DNA from 4 places in the Pseudomonas wadenswilerensis genome. Region 1 is predicted to be linked to each of the others. Evidence: predicted binding sites of a transcription regulator. Region 1 holds the regulator's gene; each other region holds the start of a gene.

Region 1 (4,582 bases):
CCTCAAGCAACTCGGGAAAGCGCGAGAGGTGGCTGGGCAGGTTGCGCGCGTCAATCGATACGGCCACTTTGGGCTGCATCAATTCAGTGTTGATCAGGGCGCTTTCGGCCAACTGCGGCAGCAAGCCCGCCGGCAGGTTGTCGATGCAGTAGTAACCGTTGTCCTCAAGTACATCGAGGGCGGTGCTCTTGCCGGAGCCGGACCGGCCGCTAACGATGATCAAGCGCATGTTCAGTGCCCGTTTTGTACGTCCAGCACGACCTGGTACAAGGATTCGTTACTGGTGGCCGCACGCAGTTTGTCGCGTACGTCCTGGCGGTCGAGCATGCTGGCGATCTGGCGCAGCAGCTCCAGGTGCGCATCGGTAGCCGCTTCCGGGACCAGCAGTACGAACAGCAGGTCGACCGGAGCGCCATCGATGGCGTCGAAATCGATAGGGGCGTCAAGGTGCAACAGTGCGCTGACCGGCGATTCGCAGCCCTTGAGGCGGCAATGCGGAATGGCAATGCCGTTGCCGAAGCCGGTAGAGCCCAGTTTTTCCCGGGCGATCAGGGCTTCGTACACGTCCTGGGTGTCCAGCTCGGGCACTTGTTTGCCGATCAGATTGGCGATCTGTTCGAGCGCACGCTTTTTACTGCCGCCCGGCACGTTCACAAGGGAACGGCCGGGGGTCAGGATGGTTTCAAGTCGGATCATGGATGAGGGGGATCAGCGGGCCGCTGCACCTTGCAGCAGGCTTTGCTGTTTTTCCTTGTGTTTTTTCAGTTGGCGGTCGAGCTTGTCAGTCAAGGCATCGATCGCTGCATACATGTCTTGGTGTTCGGCATTTGCAACCACTTCGCCGCCGGGAATGAACAGCGTTGCTTCAATCTTCTGCTGCAACTTCTCGACCTTCATGATTACCGTCACATTGGTAATCTTGTCGAAATGCCCCTCCAGCCGTTTCAATTTTTGCTCGACGTACTCACGCAGGGGCTGAGTAACTTCTACATGCTGTCCACTGATATTGACTTGCATACAGCTTCTCCTTTGTTGCCGGTGCATAAGAGGCAGGTGTTGCGCCTGCCACTGAACTGCGGTGGCACACCTCAGGAGCCGTTACATCAATCGCTTGCGCTCGCTCGACGGTGCAATGCCGAGGGACTCGCGGTACTTGGCGACGGTGCGACGTGCTACCTGGATGCCTTGTGCCTCCAGTAAACCAGCGATCTTGCTGTCACTCAATGGCTTTTTCTGATTTTCCGCTGCAACCAGTTTTTTGATGATCGCGCGGATCGCCGTGGACGAGCATTCGCCGCCTTCGGAGGTGCTGACGTGACTGGAGAAAAAGTACTTCAGCTCGTAAATACCGCGGGGCGTGTGCATGTATTTTTGCGTGGTCACCCGGGAAATCGTCGACTCGTGCATGCCCACCGCTTCGGCGATATCGTGCAACACCAGCGGTTTCATCGCTTCGTCGCCATGATCGAGGAAGCCACGCTGGTGCTCGACGATCTGGGTGGCGACCTTCATCAGGGTCTCGTTGCGGCTTTGCAGGCTCTTGATGAACCAGCGCGCTTCCTGCAGCTGGTTGCGCATGAAGGTGTTGTCGGCGCTGGTGTCGGCGCGGCGAACGAAGCCGGCGTACTGCGGGTTGACCCGCAGGCGGGGGACCGCTTCCTGGTTGAGCTCGACCAGCCAGCGTTCGTTGTCCTTGCGCACGATCACGTCCGGCACCACGTATTCGGCTTCGCTCGACTCGATTTGCGAGCCGGGGCGCGGGTTGAGGCTCTGTACCAGCTCGATGACCTGGCGCAGTTCGTCTTCCTTGAGCTTCATGCGGCGCATCAGCTGGCTGTAGTCGCGGCCACCGAGCAGGTCGATGTAGTCGCTGACCAGGCGCTGGGCTTCGGCCATCCACGGCGTGCGCGGCGGCAGCTGGCGCAGTTGCAGCAACAGGCACTCGCTGAGGTTGCGCGCGCCGATGCCGGCCGGTTCGAACTGTTGAATACGGTGCAGCACGGCTTCGACTTCATCCAGCTCGATGTCGAGCTCGGGGTCGAAGGAATCACAGACTTCTTCCAGGGTTTCGTCGAGGTAGCCCTGGTTATTGATGCAGTCGATCAACGTCACGGCGATCAGCCGGTCGGTGTCGGACATCGGAGCCAGGTTCAGTTGCCAGAGCAGGTGGCTTTGCAGGCTCTCGCCAACGGAGGTGCGGGTGGTGAAGTCCCACTCGTCATCGTCGTTGCTGGGCAGGCTGCTGGCGCTGGTCTGGTAGATGTCTTCCCAGGCGGTGTCGACCGGCAGCTCGTTGGGGATGCGTTCGTTCCACTCGCCTTCTTCGAGGTTGTCCACCGTCGGGGCGGTCTCCTGGAAGCTGGTTTCCTGAACTTCGGCGACGGGTTTGCTCTCGGCGTTGTCGGCCATCGGGTCGCTGTTGTCGAAGTCGTCGCCATCTTCCTGGCGCTCGAGCATCGGGTTTGATTCCAGCGCTTCCTGGATTTCCTGCTGGAGGTCCAGGGTAGAAAGCTGGAGCAGACGTATGGCCTGTTGCAACTGCGGGGTCATCGTCAGTTGCTGGCCCATTCTTAGGACGAGCGATGGTTTCATGGCAGGGGCTTAACACCTTATTTGCCGGCGCACATGCGCCATCCACTACAAGGGCACCGAAGCGCCAACTTTAAGCAAATTATATGCCTGAAATTGCAGCGTTTGCCTAGAGCGCCGTAACAATTAAGCCATGAACTGGCTTGATCGAGAGCGCTCTGGCAGCGCCTTACACCTTGAGCCTACAGGCGGAACTCATGGCCGAGGTAAACCTCTTTGACCAGATCGTTGGCCAGGATGGTTTCTGCATCGCCTTCGGCGATCAGTTGGCCATCGTTGACGATGTAAGCGGTTTCGCAGATATCCAGGGTCTCACGGACGTTGTGGTCGGTGATCAGAACGCCAATGCCCTTGGCCTTCAGGTGGTGGATGATCTGCTTGATGTCGCCGACCGAAATCGGGTCGACACCGGCAAAGGGTTCGTCGAGCAGAATGAACTTGGGCGCGGTGGCCAGGGCGCGGGCAATCTCGACGCGGCGGCGTTCGCCACCGGAGAGGCTCATGCCGAGGTTGTCGCGGATGTGGCTGATGTGGAATTCCTGCAGCAGGCTTTCCAGCTCTTTGCGCCGGCCATCGCGGTCCAGGTCCTTGCGGGTTTCGAGGATCGCCATGATGTTGTCGGCCACCGACAGCTTGCGGAAGATCGAGGCTTCCTGCGGCAGATAGCCAATACCGGCGCGGGCGCGGCCGTGCATGGGCTGGTGGCTGACATCGAGGTCGTCGATCAGGACGCGGCCCTGATCGGCTTGGACCAGGCCGACGATCATGTAGAAACAGGTGGTCTTGCCGGCGCCGTTGGGGCCGAGCAGGCCGACGATCTGGCCGCTGTCGATCGACAGGCTGACGTCGCGAACCACTTGCCGGCTCTTGTAGCTCTTGGCCAGGTGCTGGGCTTTGAGGGTTGCCATTTACTCGGCCTTCTTCTTCGGCTGGATCACCATGTCGATGCGCGGACGCGACTCGGTGACTTTGCCACCGCGACCGGCGGTAGCGATCTGTTTCACCGTGTCGTAGACGATCTTCTCGCCTTCGGTGGTGTTGCCTTCGTTGATCACTTTGGCGCGGTCGATCAGGACGATGCGGTTTTGCGGCGCATTGTACTGGATGGTCTTGCCATAGCCTTGCATCTTGTCTGGCTTGGCCGCGCTCTGCTGCTGTTCGAAGTAGGCCAGGTTGCCCACCGAGGTCACCACGTCGATGTCGCCACCGGCAGTGCGGGTGATGGTCACGGTGTTGCCTTTGATCATCATCGAACCCTGGGTGATGATCACGTCACCGGTGTAGGTGGCGACGCCTTGTTTGTCATCCAGTTGAGCATGGTCAGCCTGGATACGGATCGGCTGGTCACGGTCGGTCGGCAGGGCCCAGGCGCTCGCGCTTCCCAGTGCTGCGCTCAGGCTGAGCAAAAAGGGGAGGGTTTTAACGAGCCTCATACTGTCCTCTTACGTTGGACAGCAGGTCCATCCTGCCGTCTTTCAAATACGCTTTCATTCCATTGCCCGTAGTTACGCCACCGGCGCCGTCGATTCTAACGGCTTGCTCGGTTTGCGCATATTGCTTCTGCGGGAATACCGTCATGCGGCTGGTGGTAATGATCATGGTGCGGTTTTTTTCATCGGTGCGGGCAACCCGTACCGAATCGATCAATTCGACTTCGCTGCCATCGGGGTTGACCTCGCCGCGCTCGCTCTGCACGTGCCACGGGTAGGTGGTGCCGCGGTACATCTGCAGGTCAGGCGTGGTCAGCAGGGTGACTTCGCTGACCTTGAGGTGTTCGACCTTGTCGGCGGTCATCTCGTACTGCATCTTGCCGTCGGGCAGGAACTGCACGCTATGGGCATTGATCGCGTAGTAGTCGATTGCGCTCTGGTCGGGCGCGGCTACCGGCTTGTTGTCGAGAAAGCTCTCGGGGCTGATGTTCCAGTAGCCAACCGCCACCAGCAAGGCGGCAAGCACACTGAACAGCGCAATGTTACGGATTTTCTTACTGAAC
Region 2 (4,582 bases), 690 kb from region 1:
GGTTGTCCAGTAGCAGTCGGTGCAGTGCATCGCTGATGGTCATGGGGCGTCGTTGACCTCTTTTGGCTCATACAACCTCGGCACAGGGCCAGGTCGCGGGCGCTGGTAATCCGCTGGTACAAAGAAAATGCAAAAAGCAAACCAAGGCTCCGAAAAGAAGCGGAATTTCCGGATTAAGACCTGTATTTGCGCGAAAAACGCCTACAAAGTCCTGAGATCGCACTTTTCGTGAACCAAAATGGGCTGAGTTGCTCAGGTGCAAGCAGATGCGTGCACCAATATAGAGCATAGAGGAAGGATTACTGCGGCGAGCACAAATGCGTCGTCGCGCGGATCAGGGCCAGGGACTGCTGCGGGTCTTTGTCCTGTTGTGCGATGGCTTGGGCCAGGGTCGCCTGGCATTGGGCCGGGCGGTTGCGATCAAACTCTGCCAGTTGGCTCAGCAGTGTGCGTTGCAGGCGATCCAGTTGCGGGCGCAATTGGCTGCCCAGATCGACCCGTGGCGTTTGTGGTGCGCTGCCTGCGGCATGCCAGCGTGACAGTGCGCGGTACTGGAGCAGCTTGTTGGCTTCGATCTGGTCGGCGAAGAACACGCCTGCCCGGTGCTCGTCCACACCAAAGCGCACGGCCTGGGTGCGGGCATTGGCGATGACCTGCTGCTCACGCTCGGGCGCTTCTACAGGCTGGCCCGAGTCCCATTTGTTCAGGGCGACATCGTCGGCGATATCCAGGCGTTGATTCACGCTATCGAGCAAGCGCGACAGGGCAACTGGCGGTGCGGGTGTCGAGGCGCACCCTTGCAGGAGCAAGGTTGGCGCAAGGAGCAGGGCGAACAGGGGCATACGCATGGCGAGGGTCCGAAGCGGTAAAAGAGCAGTGTGCAGCTTTTTGGCCTTTTTTCCTGTCGGCCAATGCGCATAAGAATGTCAGAAAAACAAAAGGCCTCCCGAAGGAGGCCTCTCTTGCACTACGCCGCTTGCGCGAGCGTTACCGGATTAGCAGCTGTAGTACAGCTCGTATTCCAGTGGGTGTACGAAGGTGCGGACCTTGATTTCTTCTTCGCTTTTCAGCGCGATGTAGGCATCGATGAAGTCATCGGAGAACACGCCGCCCTTGGTCAGGAACGCGCGGCCCTTGTCCAGCTCTTCCAGGGCTTCTTTCAGGCTGCCGCACACCTGCGGGATCTCTTTCGCCTCTTCAGGCGGCAGGTCGTACAGGTTCTTGTCGGCGGCATCGCCTGGGTGGATCTTGTTCTGGATACCGTCCAGGCCGGCCATCATCAGTGCCGCGAAGCACAGGTACGGGTTGGCAGCCGGGTCCGGGAAGCGCGCTTCGATACGGCGGGCTTTCGGGCTGGAAACGTAAGGGATGCGGATCGAGGCGGAACGGTTGCGAGCCGAGTAGGCCAGCATTACCGGAGCTTCGAAGCCTGGTACCAGACGCTTGTAGGAGTTGGTAGCCGGGTTGGTGAAGCCGTTCAGGGCCTTACCGTGCTTGATGATACCGCCGATGAAGTACAGGGCGGTGTCGGACAGGCCGGCATAGCCTTCGCCGGAGAAGGTGTTCTTGCCATCTTTGGAGATGGACATGTGCACGTGCATGCCCGAGCCGTTGTCGCCGTACAGGGGCTTAGGCATGAAGGTCGCGGTGCGGCCGTAGGCGTCGGCAACGTTGTGTACGCAGTACTTGAGGGTCTGAACTTCGTCAGCCTTCTTCACCAGGGTGTTGAACTGCACGCCGATTTCGTTCTGGCCGGCAGTTGCCACTTCGTGGTGGTGCACTTCGATGACCAGGCCCATTTCTTCCATGGCGTTGCACATGGCAGTACGGATTTCGTGGTCGTGGTCGAACGGAGGTACTGGGAAGTAGCCGCCTTTGACGCCCGGACGGTGGCCTTTGTTGCCGCCTTCGACGTCCTGGTCGGACATCCACGAGCCTTGTTCGGAGTAGATCTTGAACATCGAGCCGGAGATATCGGACTTGAACTTCACTTCGTCGAAGATGAAGAATTCAGGCTCTGGACCGACGAAGACGGTGTCACCGATACCGGTGGTCTTCAGGTACTCTTCGGCGCGGCGGGCGATGGCGCGTGGGTCGCGGTCATAGCCTTGCATGGTCGACGGTTCGATGATGTCGCAGACCAGGATCAGGGTCGGTTCTTCGGTGAACGGGTCGAGCACGGCGGAGGCGTCGTCCGGCATCAGGATCATGTCGGAAGCTTCGATGCCTTTCCAGCCGGCGATGGAGGAACCGTCGAACATCTTGCCGGCTTCGAAGAAATCTTCATCCAGCGCATCACGAGCTGGCATGGTCACGTGGTGCTGAGTGCCTTTGGTGTCAGTGAAGCGCAGATCAATCCATTTAACGTCATGATCTTTGATGAGTTGAACCGACTTCGACATAGTGTCCTCCGGGGTGGGGTAGAGCTTGCCTGTGCAGCCCTTTAATTTGGGTGATGCCGGGCGCGAATAGTCGGCCAAGGCAACCTGCCTCACAAGGGAGCAAATTGCATGCCAGTGCCCCGAGTTGGGATTTTTGCCCCAAACCCAAGCGTTTTCGGCCGATTTCGCAAATTCACGGCATTTTTCTGCACTTTAAAGATGCGCTAATCGGGCATGATGCACCATTTTGGCGCACAGAAAACCTTCTGTACAAAAGTTGCTCAAAGCTTGAGCAATTTCCGCTATAATCCGCGCCCCACTTTTTTAGTCGGCACCTCGCGCGCTGTTTTTCATGAAACTAATCGTAAAAGTCTTCCCAGAGATCACCATCAAGAGCCGGCCGGTTCGCAAGCGCTTCATCCGTCAACTGGCCCGCAACATCCGCAACGTGCTCAAGGACCTCGATCCTGCGCTCGCGGTTAACGGTGTCTGGGATAACCTCGAAGTGATCACTCACATCGAGGACGAGAAGGTCCTGCGCGAGATGACCGAGCGTCTGACCTGCATGCCGGGCATTGCCCACTTCCTGCAGGTCGACGAATACCCGCTGGGTGATTTCGACGACATCGTCGCCAAGTGCAAGCAGCACTTCGGTCACCTGCTGGCCGGCAAGCGCTTCGCCGTACGCTGCAAGCGCGGCGGCCACCACGATTTCAGCTCGATGGACGTCGACCGCTACGTCGGCAGCCAGCTGCGCCAGCAGTGCGGCGCCGCCGGTATCGACCTGCGTACGCCGGAAGTCGAGGTACGCATCGAGGTACGCGACAAGCGCCTGTACGTCATCCACAACCAGCACAAAGGCATCGGCGGTTACCCGCTGGGCGCGCTGGAGCAGACCCTGGTGCTGATGTCCGGCGGTTTCGACTCCACTGTCGCCGCCTACCAGATGATGCGCCGCGGCCTGATGACCCACTTCTGCTTCTTCAACCTTGGCGGCCGCGCCCACGAACTGGGGGTGATGGAAGTTGCCCACTACCTGTGGAAGAAGTACGGCAGCAGCCAGCGCGTGCTGTTCGTCAGCGTGCCGTTCGAAGAAGTGGTCGGCGAAATCCTCGGCAAGGTCGACAACAGCTACATGGGCGTGACCCTCAAGCGCATGATGCTGCGCGCGGCGACCAACATCGCCGACCGCCTGCAGATCGACGCCCTGGTGACCGGTGAAGCCATCTCCCAGGTGTCGAGCCAGACCCTGCCGAACCTCGCGGTGATCGACTCGGCCACCGAGAAGCTGGTGTTGCGCCCGCTGCTGGCCAGCCACAAGCAGGACATCATCGACCTGGCCCAGCAGATCGGCACCGCCGAGTTCGCCAAGCACATGCCTGAATACTGCGGCGTGATTTCGGTGAACCCGACCACCTGCGCCAAGCGTCATCGCCTCGAGCATGAAGAGAAGCAGTTCGACATGGCGGTGCTCGAGCGTGCCCTGGAGCGCGCCCGCCTGATCTCCATCGACCACGTGATCGATGAACTCAGCGAAGATATCCAGATCGAAGAAGTCAGCCAGGCGCTGGCCGGGCAGGTGGTGATCGACATTCGCCACCCTGATGCCCAGGAAGACCAGCCCCTGGAACTGGACGGCATCGAGGTCAAGGCCTTGCCGTTCTACGCCCTGAACAGTCGCTTCAAGGAGCTGGATGCCACGCGCCAGTACCTGCTGTATTGCGACAAGGGAGTAATGAGTCGCCTGCATGCCCATCATCTGCTCAGTGAGGGACATGCCAATGTGCGCGTTTATCGTCCGACATAAGACGCCGGGGCTATATGGCGGGAGCATCCGCCATCGCCCTCCCGACCACCGGGCCGTTTGAGCGCCATTCATTCATATTCGCCGCCTAGACTGGGCGGCAACCCGAATCCTCTGATCGAGATACACACGTGATCGAAAATCTGCGTAACATCGCCATCATCGCCCACGTTGACCATGGTAAAACCACCCTGGTCGACAAACTCCTGCGTCAGTCCGGCACCCTGGAGCGTAACGAGCTCAACGACGAGCGCGTCATGGACTCCAACGACCAGGAAAAAGAGCGCGGTATTACCATTCTGGCGAAAAACACCGCCATCAACTGGAACGGCTACCACATCAACATCGTCGACACCCCCGGCCACGCCGACTTCGGTGGCGAGGTTGAGCGTGTAAT
Region 3 (4,582 bases), 2.7 Mb from region 1:
GGGCGCCAACTTCAAGGCCGAGCTGATCGAAGCCCCGGACCAGAAGGACCTGACTCACAAGCTCGAGTCGTTCATCCAGACGGCGACCAAGAGCTTGCTGGACAACACCGCGGGTGTAGTGCACGGCACCCCGGAATAACGTCGTTGCTAGCGCTGTAAACAGGACCCCGGCTTGCCGGGGTCTTGGCTTTTTGTGCCATGGATGCTCAAATTGCGCGCCTCGGGAAGCGGGGGCTGGAATGGCGCCCATCAAAAAAGGATTTTTGCGTGCGAGTGTTCGTGTTGTTTGCCTGCCTGTGCCATTCACTGTTGGCGGTGGCCGATGTTGCCTCAGCGGATTACCAGACGCCCCCCGGCTGGCGCACCGAATGCTTGGGCCGGGTGCAGTTCGATGTACCCCAGGACATTGCCTGGCACGTTTCCAGTGGTTACTGGCAATACTACAATTTCGATCTCCCCGACCCCACGATCACCCCTGGGGACAAGCAGATTGCCTACGGCGAAGGGTTGACCGGCGAGCTGCCCTTTCTGGTCGACATCGAGGTCAGCCCGTTGACCACCCGTGCACTCTACGAACAGATCCGCTATGTGCAGAGCCTCACCCGTGGCCCGGCGCAGGAGCGGGTGGTGAAGGCGCAGATGGAGGCGCTGGATGCTGCCATCTCTGCGAGCCGTGACGATGAAGCGCGCTACAGGGCCCTGAGTGATCAGTACTACGACTTGCGTGAAAAGCTCCAGCGCATAGGCTATGTGACTTCGCAGCTGGTGGTGCTTGACGACATGATCAAGCAATTTACTGCCGAGGGGCGGCCGGTGGCGAAGCTGCAGGTCGAGCGCGATGCCTTCTTCGCGGAGCAGGCACAATGGCCGACCGATGTAGAGTACGAGCATGAGCGCTTTATCGAGCTGGGTGTGCCGGACGCCTCTGCAAACTGGTATGAAGGTAATCTGACTGCCTACCTGTGGCGCGATCAACGCATCTACCGATTCAAATTCTACAGTGGCGCCAATACGGCTACAGACACCGCTGCGCTGGCCCGGCTGGAGCCCAGGGCGCGCGCTGTGCTGGCCGCGTTCCGCACCCGCAAGCAATACGAAATTCCCCAGGACAACGGCTTCTGTGTGCCCTTCGGCTTCATTGCCGACGATGGCACACCGCGCCACGCCATCACCCTGGGCCTCAACCCTGCAGACAACCCGAAACTGCTGCACCGCCTGAGCATGAGCAGTGACAGCGACAAGGCCGTCGAGATGGTGCCGATGCTGCTGGATCGACTGATTGTCAACCCGTTTCCGATGCATATCAGTGTCGATAAGTTCGGGCCCTCAAGCGTGCGGATCGGTGCCGCCAAGGGCAGGTTCGGCGGCGCACGCTTTCGCGTCTATGAGCCTGACAGTCTCAAGCCGGCGGCCACTGAAACGTTCAGGATGGTCGCTGGCGCCGTGAGCTCCGGCTACCAGCCCACCGTGGTACTGGGAGTGACCGATGAACACTCCGAGCCGCCGCTGCAGTTCGAGCCCTCCAGGGACCAATTCCTGCGCACGCTGCAAAGCATACGTGCGCTGCCGGGCGGCCATCGCTTTGAGCCGCAAGTCGACTGAACAACCACCCCGCGGCGAGGTCAACGGAAGGTAGGCCAGATTCACCCTGAACATCGGTACAGAGGAGAGTCCAATGAAAGACTGGGTCATTACTTTTGTTGATCAGAAGGGCGAGCGTACCTCGCTGCCTCTCACCGCAGAGCTTGAGCCGAGCATCGAAGAGGCTGCGCGGCTGATTCGTACCCATCTGTTTCCGGTCATGGACGAACTGGACCTCACTGATTTCGAGGGCCGCACACCCTCGCCGACGGCCAAATGGCTGAAAGAGCAGAACGGGGTAGAGATCACCGCCATCACTGAAGCCCCCTGAACCCGCTGGCTGGCACGCCGGGCAATCAGGCGCTACGCTGCAGACAAGGTCGGGCAGTTTCTTCTGATTGTCCGGGCTTGCCGATCCACGTCACGCAACAGCTCGAATTGCCCCCGCACGTCTTGTGTGGCGGGCAGGTGCGTTTTGCACTGAAAGTCTATCCATCGGTAATGAGGAGGACGATTCATGAGCAGCCAATACGAGGACATCAGCAGCACGGTCTTGCGTCGGATGAAAGAAGGGGGGTTCAACTTCGCGCAGATTCATCCCATCGAGTTTTATGCGGTATTTCCGGACGAGGCACGGGCGCGGCGAGCGGCAGGAAAGTTTCGCGGCGAATCACTCAGTGCCCAAGTGCATGAGCGCGATGATGGCGCCTGGCATCTGGAACTGAGCAAGGTGATGTTTGCAACCTATGGCGGTATCGGCGAATTCGAACAGGATTTCGAGGCGGTGATTGCCCCGCTGGGTGGAGAAATAGAAGGCTGGGGCGTCAAGCAGGAGCGTCAGCTGGCCTGATCAAACGGTCCCACAGGGCGGCTCTGGCCGTCTGCCGTGGGCCGCTCGGCGCTTCGCAATGAAGCGCTGCCGTCAAAGCAACCGGGGCGGTTGCACAGATCTGGTGCGGCCGTTCTTCGCTTAAAACGCAACTTATTGAATAACAAGGAATTATGCCGCTGGCACGGGGCTTGCGATGGCTCGGGTGCACGGGTGACAAGGAGTTCGGCATGATCCGCACCTTTTATGACGAAATGTACGCCGCTGACGGCCAGGTCCGTCCGCACTACCGGGAGTTCGCCCGCTGGCTGGCCGAAACCCCGCCGGAACTGCTGGCCCAGCGTCGACGTGAAGCCGACCTGCTGTTCCACCGCGCCGGCATTACCTTCACCCTCTATGGCGACGAGCAGGGCACCGAGCGCCTGATTCCTTTCGATACCATCCCACGCAGCATCCCGGCCAGTGAATGGCGGGTGGTGGAGCGTGGCTGCATTCAGCGGGTGAAGGCGCTGAACCTGTTTCTCGCCGACCTGTACCACGACCAGCGCATCATCCGCGCCGGGATCATCCCGGCCGAGCAGGTCCTGGCCAACGACCAGTACCAGCTGGCGATGCAGGGCCTGGACCTGCACCGCAACATCTATTCGCATATTTCCGGGGTCGACCTGGTGCGTGACAGCGATGGCAGCTATTACGTGCTCGAAGACAACCTGCGTACCCCCAGCGGCGTCAGCTACATGCTCGAAGACCGCAAGATGATGATGCGCTTGTTCCCCGAGCTGTTTGCCGCCCAGCGCATCGCCCCCATCGATCATTACCCCAACCTGTTGCTCGATACCCTCAAGAGTTCCAGCCCGCTGGATAACCCCAGCGTGGTGGTGCTGACGCCCGGGCGTTTCAACAGCGCGTTCTTCGAGCACGCCTTCCTCGCCCGCGAGATGGGCGTCGAGCTGGTCGAGGGCGCCGACCTGTTCGTGCGGGATGAGCGGGTGTTCATGCGCACCACCGATGGTCCCAAGGCGGTGGATGTGATCTACCGGCGCCTGGACGATGCCTTCCTCGACCCGCTGGCGTTCAACCCCGATTCGATGCTTGGTGTGCCCGGGCTGCTGGCGGCCTATCGCTGTGGCAACGTGGTGCTGGCCAATGCCATTGGCACTGGCGTGGCCGACGACAAGTCGATCTACCCCTATGTCACCGACATGATCCGCTTTTATCTCGACGAGGAGCCGATCCTGAAGAACGTGCCGACCTGGCAGTGCCGCAAGCCTGAAGAACTTTCCCACGTGCTGGCGCACCTGCCGGAACTGGTGGTCAAGGAAACCCAGGGTTCCGGCGGCTACGGCATGCTGGTCGGTCCGGCGGCCACCCGTGCCGAGATCGAGGCGTTTGCCGCACGGATCAAGGCCCGGCCGGCGGCCTACATCGCCCAGCCAACGCTGTCGCTGTCGACCTGCCCGACCTTTGTCGAGAACGGCATTGCCCCGCGGCATATCGACCTGCGGCCTTTCGTGCTGTCCGGGCGCGAGACCCGGGTGGTGCCTGGCGGCCTGACCCGGGTCGCCCTGCGTGAAGGTTCGCTGGTGGTCAACTCGTCCCAGGGCGGCGGTACCAAGGACACCTGGGTGGTTGAGGATTAAGTCATGTTGAGTAGAACTGCCTCCGATTTGTACTGGATGTCGCGTTACCTGGAGCGGGCGGAAAACCTCGCACGGATGCTCGATGTCAGCTATTCGCTGTCGCTGATGCCGCAGGACGGCCGCGGCGACGGCCTGGATGAAATGGCCATGCCGCTGCTGATCACCGGCACCCTCGACGATTACCTGGAGCGCCACGGCCAGTTGCATGCCGAGCGCCTGCTGCACTTCTTTGCCCTGGACCCGGAAAACCCGGCGAGCATCTACAGTTGCCTCGGCGCCGCGCGGGCCAGTGCCCATGCAGTACGTGGGCGGATTACCGCCGACATGTGGGAAAACATCAACGCCACCTGGCTCGAGATTCGCGGTATTGCCGAGCAGGGCCTGGGCCGCTATGGCATGAGCCGTTTCTGCGAGTGGATCAAGGAACGCTCGCACCTGTTCCGGGGGGCCACCTACGGCACCATCATGCGCAACGACGCCTTTCGCTTCATTCGCCTGGGCACCTTCATCGAGCGTGCCGACAACACCCTGC
Region 4 (4,582 bases), 560 kb from region 1:
GGTGCCGTCCTGGCCGACGGTGAACGTCTGCGCGTCTGGCGGCACGACGATCGCGGGCTCCAGGGCAAAACCGTTGGCGGTGACGATCTGGCCATCGGAGTTCAGGTGGAAGGTACCGTCACGGCTGTACGAAACAGTGCCATCAGGCTGCAGGATCTGGAAGAAACCACGACCGTTGACCGCCATGTCCAACGGGTTCTCGGTGGTCTGCAGGCTACCGGTACTGAAGTTCTTCTGGGTGCCGACGATGCGCACACCGGTACCCACTTGCAGGCCCGACGGCAGTTCGCTGTCCTGGGTCGACTGGGCACCTGGCTGACGCTTGATCTGATAGAGCAAGTCCTGGAACTCGGCGCGATCACGTTTGAAGCCGGTGGTCGAAACGTTGGCCAGGTTGTTGGAAATGGTGGTCAAGTTGGTGTCCTGGGCGGACAAACCGGTTTTACTGACCCAAAGAGCCGGAAGCATGCTGTTCTCCTCGCGCGCCTGTTTTACGGCGCTACGTCTGTGTTATTAGCCGATTTGCAAAACACGAGCCATGGCTTCGTCGCCTTCCTTGGCCGTGGTCATCATCTTGATGTGCAATTCGAATTGACGGGACAGCGCCAGCACCGAGGTCATTTCCTCGACCGCATTGACGTTGCTCGACTCCAGGAAACCGGAGACCACCTGGACGTTGGCATCGGCGACGGCAGGCTGGCCGTTCTTGGTGTGGATCAAGCCGTCCAGGCCCTTGGTCATGTTCTTCAGGTCCGGGTTGACCAGTTTGATCCGGTCGACCTCGGCCATGACCCGCGGGCCCTCGCCCATGGCGCGGATGCTGATGGTGCCGTCCTGGCCAACCTCGACCTTCTGCTCTGGCGGCACGGCAATCGGCCCGCCATTGCCCATCACCGGCATACCGTTGCCGGCCCGCAGCACACCCAGACCGTCAATGTTCAGGCTGGCGGTGCGCACATAGGCTTCACTGCCATCCGGGGCCTGCACGGCGATGAAGCCGTCGCCGCCGATGGCGATGTCCAGGTCACGGCCGGTTTCCTGCATCGAGCCCGGGCTGAAATCAGTGGCCGGGCGCTCGGTCATGGCATAGGCCCGCGCCGGAAAGCTGTCACCGAATACCGGCATCGAGCGCGCCTGCTCCAGGTCACGCTGAAAACCGCTGGTGGAAATGTTCGCCAGGTTGTTGGCATGGGCCTTCTGCGCCAGCGCGTTCTGGCTGGCGCCGGTCATGGCCACGTATAGCATCTTGTCCACAGTCATCCTCCGCTGCGCTGGCGAACACTTGCCGTCCGCCGCTGCTTTGCAGAGCCTGAAGCAAGTTTCAAACCAACTTTTGAAAAAGGCGGAAAACGCCCGAAAGACAAGGGGTTCAAGCGCGCGCGAGATCTCACGCAGAAGATGCGCCGTCGAAAATACGGCGCCGGTTTGCCGCTAGCGGCAAGCTCAGTGGTCGCGGCAAGCCGCGTTATTGAACGGACCGGCAAAACGCTTCCAGCCCTCGCCCGGCGCAAACTGTGCGCACACCAGGCGCCCGGTGACCTGGCTTTCCCAGCGATACCAGGGCGCGGCATCAGCCCAGGCCTGGCTCATCAACAGCACGGCGAACAGCGCCATCAGCAATCGTTGCAACATGATCGATACCTCTGAAATGCAAGACCCCTTCCGAGAAAGGGGTCCGCTCACACCGATTACCTCACACCCGCATCAGGTCATCTGAATGATGGTCTGCATGATGGTGCTCTGGGTCGAGATGGTCTTGGCGTTGGCCTGGTAGTTGCTCTGCGCCTTGATCAGCTCGACCAGCTCGTTGGTCAGGTTGACGTTGGAGTCTTCCAGCGAGTTGGAAGCGATAGCGCCCAGGGTGCCGGTCTTCGGCGCATCGATACCCGGAATACCCGACGCGTAGGTTTCGGTCCAGCGGGTGCCACCCATAGGTTGCAGGCCCTGCTCGTTGGCGAAGCTGGCGATGGCGACCTGGCCGATGGCGCGCGACTGCTGGTTGCTGAAGCTTGCGAACATCACGCCGCTGGAGTCGATGCTCAGGCTCGACAGAATCCCGGTAGCGTAACCGTCCTGGCTTTGCGACAGGCGCGTGGTCGGGGTGTTGTACGAGGTGGTGTCGGTCATGTCGATGGCGATGCCGCCAGCGTTGGCGGCCGAACCGTTGGTACCCCAGACCGGAGGCTTGGCGTTCGGATTGGTCACTTCGGCAGGGATCCAGCCGGTCAACTTGAAGACCTTGTTGACCACCTCGTAACCCGAGCCCGCGGCACCGGCAGTCATGGTCTTGACGCTACCGTCGGAGTTGAACTCGATGGTGCCTTCCAGCGCCTTTGGCGGCTCTTCGGCCGGGTTCAGCGGGTTGCGGCCATCGATCAGGGTGTACGACTTCCAGGTGTTGGTCCCGGTCTTGACGTAGTACTGATCCATGACGTGCTCATTACCCTGGCTGTCGTAGATCTTGGTGGCGAAGGTCTTGTTCCAGCTGTTTTCGTCAGTCGGGCTGAAAGTGGTGGCCGCCGGGATGATCTTGTCCGACGAGTTCAGGTTCAACCCCTGGTCGATCGAAGTGGTGCTCTTGGGCGCCAGCGCCGAGGTATCGATCTTCAGGTCGGTCAGCACGCCGTTGATGATCTTGCCGTTTTCATCGACACCGTAGCCGCGCAGGCGCAGGCCGTCAGCGGTGACGACGTAGTTGTCCTTGTTGGTCTGGAAGGCACCGGCGCGGGTGTAGCTGAGCGAGCCGTTGTCGCTCAGCACGAAGAAGCCCTGACCCTGGATGCCCATGTCCAGCACGTTGCCGGTGTTGTTGATTTCACCGTTCTTGAACTGCTGCGATACCGCTGCCAGGCGCACACCGTTACCGATGTTGCTGGTGCCAACGCCCAGCTTGTTGGCCGAGTAGACGTCGGCGAATTCCGCGCGCGACGATTTGAAACCGGTGGTGGCGACGTTGGCGATGTTGTTGCCGGTCACGTCCAGTTGCTTGTTGGCTGCATAGAGACCGCTAAGGCCGATATTGAATGACATCTTTCACTCCTTGTGCCGCGTTAGCCGGCTCTATATACCGATGGTTTGGACTTTGGACAGGGCGATGCTGCCCAGGCCGGCAAGATTGAGCATCATCTCGCCGCCAGTCTGACTGATGGTGACGCTGCTGACGGTGGCCGGCAGCATGGTGTACATGTCCAGCTGCTTGCCATCGACGGTGGTCTTGGCGGCAAAGGTGTAGGTACCCGGATCGACCTTCTCGCCCTTGTCGTTGGTACCGTCCCAGACGAAAGAGGCATTGCCGGCCTTCTGCGCCCCCATGTCGATGGTCTTGACCAACTTGCCATCCTTGTCGGTAATGGTGACGGTGGCATTGCTGACCGCCTGCGGAACCACCACCGAACCGTTGAGGCTCTTGGTGGTATCGACCACGGCCTTGTCGGTCTGGGCAACCACCGAGCGACCGACCAGCGACGAGGCCTGCAGTGCCTGCGAAGACTTGTAGTTGCCGGAAATCGCGGTCACCGACTCGTTCAGCGAGGTGATGCCTTCCAGGCTGCTGAACTGCGCCAACTGGGCCACGAACTCGCTGTTGTCCTGCGGATCGAGCGGGTTCTGGTGCTGCATCTGGGTCACCAGCAACTGCAGGAACGCGTCCTTGCCCAGTGCCTGCTTGTTGGCGCCGGTCTTGCTGTTGGTGGCCGAGGCGATACCGGCGGCACTGTTGGCACTGGTTTCGCTGTTCTTCTTGCCCGACGCCTTGATGACGTCGTTCAGGCTTACGCCGGCTGTTGGATCGTTAACGCTTGCCATTGGCTTCGTCCCTTATCACTGACCCAGGGTCAGGACCTTCTGCATCATGGTTTTGGCCGTGTTCATCAGCTCGGCATTGGTCTGGAACGAGCGGCTGGCGGAGATCATGTCAGCCATCTCTTCCACCACGTTGACGTTCGGGTAGTAGACGTAGCCGTCCTTGTTCGCTGCCGGATGGTTCGGCTCGTAGCGCGCCTCGAGATTGCTCTGGTCCTCGACCACGCCGAGCACCTGCACACCTTGGCCGGCAGCATCCTGGTCCTGGAACAGCGACTGGCTGACACCGGCCTGGGCCTGCTGGAAGGTGGTGGCAAATACCGGGTGACGGGCACGGTAGGTCTGGTCGATGCTCGACGAGACGGTCTCGGCGTTGGCGATGTTCGAAGCGACGGTGTTCAGACGCGTGGTCTGGGCGCTCATGCCGCTACCGGCAATGTTGAAGACACTGGCGAGGGACATGACTTACTCTCCGCGCAGGGCCGATATCAGCCCTTTGAATTTACTGTTGAGCAGCGTGAAGCTGGCCTGGAAGCCCACGGCGTTTTCCGCGTAGCTCGACTGTTCGAGCTGGGCATCGACGGTGTTCTGATCGATCGACGGCTGCATCGGCGTGCGGTACTGCAAGGACTCGTCGCCCATGCTCAGGCCTTCGGCCTCGATGTGCCGGGCGTTGGTACGATCCAGCGCGAAATGACCCTTGCTGGTCTGCTCGGCCTGGGCCGCCAGAACCGAAGCGAAGTCCATGTCGCGCGCCTTGTAGTTGGGCGTATCGGCGTTG

What was found. Region 1 encodes sigma-54, which starts transcription at its own class of promoters, with help from an activator protein. Its sites were predicted from a motif close to ANTGGCATNNANNTTGCTNT; they were not measured.
Region 2: a site for sigma-54 is predicted at 2,499-2,518, ahead of glnA (glutamate--ammonia ligase). Genes of this name have one in related genera too.
Region 3: a site for sigma-54 is predicted at 2,589-2,608, ahead of LOY45_RS19275 (circularly permuted type 2 ATP-grasp protein). Genes of this name have one in related genera too.
Region 4: a site for sigma-54 is predicted at 1,312-1,331, ahead of LOY45_RS07480 (flagellar basal body rod protein FlgF). Genes of this name have one in related genera too.

What each region holds. Positions count from the first base shown of each region.
Region 1 is NZ_CP087191.1:1,047,850-1,052,431, forward strand. It holds gene rapZ (RNase adapter RapZ) at 1-229, opposite strand, end outside; gene ptsN (PTS IIA-like nitrogen regulatory protein PtsN) at 232-696, opposite strand; gene hpf (ribosome hibernation-promoting factor, HPF/YfiA family) at 709-1,017, opposite strand; gene LOY45_RS04795 (RNA polymerase factor sigma-54) at 1,099-2,592, opposite strand; gene lptB (LPS export ABC transporter ATP-binding protein) at 2,772-3,497, opposite strand; gene lptA (lipopolysaccharide transport periplasmic protein LptA) at 3,498-4,022, opposite strand; gene lptC (LPS export ABC transporter periplasmic protein LptC) at 4,009-4,582, opposite strand, start outside.
Region 2 is NZ_CP087191.1:362,442-367,023, forward strand. It holds gene glnL (nitrogen regulation protein NR(II)) at 1-43, opposite strand, end outside; gene LOY45_RS01630 (chorismate mutase) at 300-848, opposite strand; gene glnA (glutamate--ammonia ligase) at 996-2,402, opposite strand; gene thiI (tRNA uracil 4-sulfurtransferase ThiI) at 2,734-4,188, shown strand; gene typA (translational GTPase TypA) at 4,317-4,582, shown strand, end outside.
Region 3 is NZ_CP087191.1:4,206,637-4,211,218, reverse strand. It holds gene LOY45_RS19295 (LTA synthase family protein) at 1-139, shown strand, start outside; gene LOY45_RS19290 (hypothetical protein) at 199-1,602, shown strand; gene LOY45_RS19285 (hypothetical protein) at 1,676-1,912, shown strand; gene LOY45_RS19280 (ribonuclease E inhibitor RraB) at 2,099-2,431, shown strand; gene LOY45_RS19275 (circularly permuted type 2 ATP-grasp protein) at 2,641-4,050, shown strand; gene LOY45_RS19270 (alpha-E domain-containing protein) at 4,054-4,582, shown strand, end outside.
Region 4 is NZ_CP087191.1:1,605,991-1,610,572, reverse strand. It holds gene flgG (flagellar basal-body rod protein FlgG) at 1-468, opposite strand, end outside; gene LOY45_RS07480 (flagellar basal body rod protein FlgF) at 514-1,254, opposite strand; gene LOY45_RS07475 (hypothetical protein) at 1,444-1,632, opposite strand; gene flgE (flagellar hook protein FlgE) at 1,705-3,030, opposite strand; gene flgD (flagellar hook assembly protein FlgD) at 3,061-3,804, opposite strand; gene flgC (flagellar basal body rod protein FlgC) at 3,820-4,263, opposite strand; gene flgB (flagellar basal body rod protein FlgB) at 4,267-4,582, opposite strand, start outside.